Linked DNA regions of Mucilaginibacter gracilis. The protein of the gene in region 1 interacts with the protein of each later gene in a pairwise test. Links are inferred from orthologs where the notes say so. Each region holds a gene or a part of one and is shown in the gene's direction. Other genes may lie near its edges.

The links.
Region 2: the proteins of sucC (region 1) and sucD interact in binary tests that used the Escherichia coli proteins (3 or more experiments, as listed by UniProt). The link is inferred for Mucilaginibacter gracilis from one-to-one orthologs.

The regions. Positions count from the first base shown.
Region 1 is NZ_RBKU01000001.1:6,245,926-6,248,787, forward strand. What follows is about bases 80-2,862. They hold sucC (ADP-forming succinate--CoA ligase subunit beta), read left to right. Parts: upstream 80-765; coding sequence 766-1,959; downstream 1,960-2,862. Other genes in these bases: BDD43_RS27875 (M1 family metallopeptidase), read right to left, coding at 80-540; BDD43_RS27885 (REP-associated tyrosine transposase), read left to right, coding at 2,169-2,720; ligA (NAD-dependent DNA ligase LigA), read left to right, coding at 2,856-2,862. Outside these bases: more of BDD43_RS27875, read right to left, coding at 1-79. UniProt on the Escherichia coli protein: Succinyl-CoA synthetase functions in the citric acid cycle (TCA), coupling the hydrolysis of succinyl-CoA to the synthesis of either ATP or GTP and thus represents the only step of substrate-level phosphorylation in the TCA.
Region 2 is NZ_RBKU01000001.1:6,514,211-6,517,123, forward strand. What follows is about bases 1-2,834. They hold sucD (succinate--CoA ligase subunit alpha), read left to right. Parts: upstream 1-893; coding sequence 894-1,775; downstream 1,776-2,834. Other genes in these bases: BDD43_RS29075 (dicarboxylate/amino acid:cation symporter), read left to right, coding at 1-628; BDD43_RS29085 (hypothetical protein), read left to right, coding at 1,926-2,834. In the rest of the region: more of BDD43_RS29085, read left to right, coding at 2,835-2,913. UniProt on the Escherichia coli protein: Succinyl-CoA synthetase functions in the citric acid cycle (TCA), coupling the hydrolysis of succinyl-CoA to the synthesis of either ATP or GTP and thus represents the only step of substrate-level phosphorylation in the TCA.

The DNA.
Region 1 (2,862 bases):
GTTGGCCATAACCGCCCAGTTGGCCGATACCTTTATGCTTAGCTGAAACGTTGCTTTTAAATTGGGCTGGTCAAAACATGGGAAAACAGTTCGGGCCCTGTCGGGTACAAACAAGGCATACAGGTAATCGTCGTTACGGTTCAAAGCGCCGTTGCCGGCCAAAAAATCAATCGACAGGGTATTATTGCCTTCGGTTAAATATTTGGCTTCAAGCAATAGGTGTTCTTTCAGCAAATTAACTTCTGCGGTTTTGCCATTTATAGTTAACTTTTTAATACGGGAGGCATCTTCTTTAAAATCAAGCTGTAGCGGCTGGCCGGTTTGCTTAAAGTTAAAGGTAAGGGTTTCGGTAGCCGCAATATCTTCTGCCTTATTGGCGGGTATGTTAAAATTGAGTTGATATTGAATGCTGCTGAGGTGAGCAGCCCTAAAATCGGCCAGGGATTGTGATACACCGGTTTCTACCGTTGTTTGCGCCCCTGCTATGTGTGCGCATAAAAATAGGAATACCGCCAAAAGGCAGATTTTTAAAAAGTGCATCGGTATAGGTTATTTGAGGCAAATTAATAAAAATTATTAGCTGTTGATAGTTATATAGCCTAGTAGACAGCATAATTTGATTTTTTTGCTGCAAATTAAAGCAAACCCTTACCAGTATGTTAATATTACATCATTGGTTATGGTAAAATAATGCATAAAAAACGCGTTTGTGCTTTATTGTAACGGTTGAATTTAATAGCTTTACCGCACAAAATATCTCAAAAGATGAATATTCACGAATACCAGGGTAAAGCTATACTAAAAAGTTTTGGTGTAAGAATTCAGGAAGGCATTGTTGCCGATAATGTTGAGCAGGCTATTGAGGCTGCCAAAAAACTAAAGGAAGACTTTGGGTCGGACTGGGTGGTTGTTAAAGCTCAAATACACGCAGGTGGCCGTGGTAAAGGCGGCGGCGTTAAGCTGGCTAAAAACCTTGACGATGTGAAGGAAAAAGCAGGTGCCATTTTAGGTATGACCCTGGTTACCCCGCAAACCGGGCCAGAAGGTAAGTTTGTGAGCAAGGTTTTAGTTGCACAGGATGTTTACTACCCCGGTGCTACCGAAACCAAGGAGTTTTACATGAGCGTATTGCTTGACCGCGCTGCCGGCCGTAACATCATTATGTACAGTACCGAAGGTGGTATGGATATTGAAGAAGTTGCCGAACACACTCCGCACCTGATATTTAAAGAAGAAATTGACCCGAAGGTTGGCTTACAAGCTTTCCAGGCACGCAAAATTGCTTTTAACTTAGGTTTAAGCGGCGATGCGTTTAAGGATATGGTAAAATTTGTTGCTGCTTTGTATAAAGCTTACGATGCTACAGATTCGGCCATGTTTGAGATAAACCCTGTTTTAAAAACAAGTGATAACAAAATATTAGCTGTTGATGCCAAGGTTAATTTAGATGATAACGCTTTGTACCGTCACCCGGATTTTGCCGCTTTACGCGACACTGCCGAGGAAGACCCAATGGAAGTTGAAGCAAGCCTAAGCAACCTTAACTATGTTAAGCTTGATGGTAACGTTGGCTGTATGGTTAACGGTGCCGGTTTAGCTATGGCTACTATGGACATCATTAAAATTGCCGGTGGCGAGCCTGCTAACTTTTTAGACGTTGGCGGTACCGCTAATGCACAAACTGTTAAAGCGGCTTTCAACATTATTTTGAAAGACCCTAACGTTAAAGCCATCCTAATTAACATATTTGGTGGTATTGTACGTTGCGACCGTGTTGCTCAAGGTGTTATTGACGCTTATAAAGAAATTGGCGATATACCGGTTCCGATCATTGTGCGTTTGCAAGGCACCAATGCTGTTGAAGCTAAAACTTTGCTTGACGAAAGTGGCTTAAAAGTAAAATCGGCCATATTGTTAAAAGAAGCTGCCGATAGGGTTAAAGAAGTATTTGCTGCTTAATTAGCCTAAATATAATTTTGAAGGGGAAAAGTGAGAGCTTTTTCCCTTTTTTGTTTTTATTCGGGGATTATAAATCCCCGGTTACGGAGTCCGGGATTAAAAATCCGGACTAACATCTGTGTTGGTTGGTATGCGTTGGTCGGGATTTATAATCCCGACCCAAATAACAGTGGATTTGTAATCCACGAAACCAACACTTATATTTAAACATGGGTTTTAAATACAGCATCACTACTAACGAAAAGTACTTTTTAACAATTACCGTTGTAGATTGGGTTGATGTATTTACCCGCAAAGAGCTGGCCGCCGTAATTGTTGATGCTTTAAACTATTGTATTGAGCATAAGGGTTTACAAGTTTACGCCTGGTGTTTAATGCCGAGTCATTTACATTTAATAGCGTCTACCAATAACGATGAGATATTACTATCGGATGTTATGCGCGACTTTAAAAAGTTTACATCTAAAGAAGTTGTAAAAACTATTCAGCTTATCCCGGAAAGCAGACGGGAATGGCTACTCAATAAATTTGAGTTTGCAGGCCGCTATAACCCCAAAATAAAGAATTATAAATTTTGGCAGGACGGGCTACACCCCATAGAGGTAACGAGCAATAAATTTACAGATCAAAAACTAAATTATATCCATCAAAACCCGGTTGAAGCAGGCATAGTTTATAGCGCAAAAGATTACATTTTGAGTTCGGCAGCGGTATATGCAGGCGAATATCCCGGATTGGTTAAGGTGACTATTTTGGAATAAGGTTCGGAAATTGTAAGTCTCCTATTGTAGAGTTGCGTTGGTCGGGATTTATAATCCCCGACCCAAATAGCAGTGGATTTGTAATCCACGCCACCTCATTTGCACATCTGCCGCCATTTATATTATCTTCGTTCCATGCAGC
Region 2 (2,913 bases), 270 kb from region 1 along the record:
CTTTGGCATAAAAACGCTGGCACCAATGGCACGGCTCATGGGTTCGGTTTACCTAACTATGTTTCTGTTTATTTTTGTGGTGCTCAATGTTATTTGCCGCCTGTACAAGTTTAGCCTTTGGCGATACCTTGTATTTATTAAAGAAGAAATACTAGTGGTACTGGGCACCTCCTCGTCCGAATCGGCCCTGCCCGGCATGATGCAAAAAATGGAGCGGATAGGCTGTTCAAAATCGGTAGTGGGTTTAGTTATCCCCACCGGATATTCTTTTAATTTGGATGGCACAACCATTTACCTGTCTATGGCTGTTATATTTTTGGCGCAGGCTTTCCAGGTACCCTTAACGTTAACGCAGCAATTAACACTCATGGGGATACTCATGGTAACATCAAAAGGCGCAGCGGCTGTAACGGGCGGCGGTTTTATTGTACTGGCCTCAACACTGGCTGCTACAAAAATGATACCCGTAGAAGGCGTTGCCATACTGCTGGGTGTAGATAGGTTTATGTCCGAAGCGCGGGCGATTACCAATGTGATAGGCAACGGTATAGCAACTATAGTAATAGCCAAAAGCGAGAAGGAATTTGATGAGGGCAAGTATCAGGAAGCAACAACCAATTCACAATGAACTTACAAAATGTCATTTCTAAGAAAGGCACGACCAAGATTTCTTTGCATTGCAACACGTTTACAGCGGCGCAAAATTAGGCCAATCTAAAGATGTTGCTACTCATTGAACTAATGCCGTTGCTCAGAAACAACCAAGCCGACGCCTTTTTATACTAACAACATTAATTGCCCTAACCAAATGGCCCTTTTGTATCCATTTTGATGCAATTATCTTTTGACTTTATAGGCAATAAGTTTAGCTTTGCGATACTAAAACAAAAACCATGAGTGTTCTCGTAAATAAAGATTCTAAAGTTATAGTTCAAGGCTTTACAGGTAACGAAGGTACCTACCACGCATCGCAAATGATTGAGTACGGAACGCAATTGGTTGGCGGTGTAACGCCGGGTAAAGGTGGCCAGTCGCACTTAGATCGTCCGGTATTTAATACTGTTGCCGATGCTGTTAAAGAAACCGGTGCCGATGTATCTATCATTTTTGTACCGCCTGCCTTTGCCGCCGATGCTATTATGGAAGCTGCCGAAGCTGGCATTAAAGTTATTGTTTGTATTACCGAAGGTATCCCTACAAAGGATATGGTACAGGTAAAAGAGTACATCAGCGATAGGGATTGCCGTTTAATTGGCCCTAACTGCCCAGGCATTATTACTGCCGGCGAAGCTAAAATTGGTATTATGCCAGGCTTTATCTTCCGCAAAGGCAATGTTGGTGTAGTTTCAAAATCGGGCACTTTAACTTACGAAGCTGTTGACCAGGTTGTTAAAGCCGGTTTAGGTATCACTACCGCAATTGGTATTGGTGGCGACCCGATCATCGGAACACCAACTAAGGAAGCTGTTGAATTATTAATGAACGACCCTGAAACTCACGGTATCATAATGATAGGCGAAATTGGCGGAGGCATGGAAGCCGAAGCTGCCCGCTGGATAAAAGAACATGGTACTAAACCGGTTGTAGGTTTCATAGCAGGTCAAACCGCTCCGGCTGGCCGTCGTATGGGCCACGCAGGTGCTATTGTTGGCGGTGCCGATGATACTGCTGCCGCTAAAATGAAGATCATGGCCGAATGCGGTATCCGCGTTGTTGAGTCGCCAGCCGAAATTGGCGCAGCAATGGCTGAGGAATTAGCCAAGCTTGCTAAATAAGATTAAATAGTATTGCGCATAGCGATATGCGTTTTGAGATATGAAAAATCCTGGTTGAGAAGCCGGGATTTTTTTGTTTTATGTGAAATACCAATTATAGCCATCTCAACAAAAAAATATATATTTATGGTATAACTAACATTGCCTTTTGTGGATACCACGCTTTGGAACAACGTAGCTAACTTTAATATCGACGGCCCGGTAAGCGAATATGGTTTTATCACCAGGCTCCAAAACGAAAATTTCTGGACCGTAAACTTCGCCTGCGAAGCCATTGCCGAATATAAAAAATTTATGTATCTGGCCGCCGTTTCGGATGGGATGGTTTCCCCGTCGGATGTTGTGGATATTGTATGGCACCAGCACTTAATATTCACGCAATCATATAATAATTTTTGCTCGCTATTAGGCAAGCAAATAGCGCATATCCCATCCACACATAACCGCAACGATTTTTCCACGTTCAAAACTGCAACCGAGAGAACAAAAAAGCTTTATCTCGAAAACTTCGGGCCGCAACCCGTACACATTTGGGGCTATGCAAATATTTACCAACCTCTTGGTATGGAAACGTCGCCTTTAAGCATGGCTAACATTTGCAGCGTTGGCGTACTATTGGTTATGCTGGCGTTTATTATGGCTTACTATTTTCTTAGCCCTTTATATATAACTATTGGCAATCCCTATTTTATAGAAGGCTATTTGCTTATTGCTATTTGTGGTTTTATAATTGTCAATTTTTACAATTACGTAAAACTTAATGCCATAGTATCTCAATGGCCAAAAGACGCTTTCATTTTTAAGCTGTCGGCACTCGAACTCGTTTATCTACAAAAAAACAACATTGTACCCGTTATTCACGGTGCAGTAAATCAATTGATTTTAGCCGGGAACATCACTATTCTTGAAAATGGCAGATTCCGTGTTAAAGACGCGCATCACGACGAGCCCGTGCTATATTGCGTACTGCAAACCATCAGTATTAATCCCAATGCCGATTATCCTGCCATAGTAAACCTGCTGAAGTACAAGCCTGCATTTAATAAAACCAGCCGCGCTATGGATGCATTTACAAATTATGTAAGCAGCTCAAAAAAGTTTGTCGAGCTTTTTATTCTCAATTTTTCAATATTCTCCA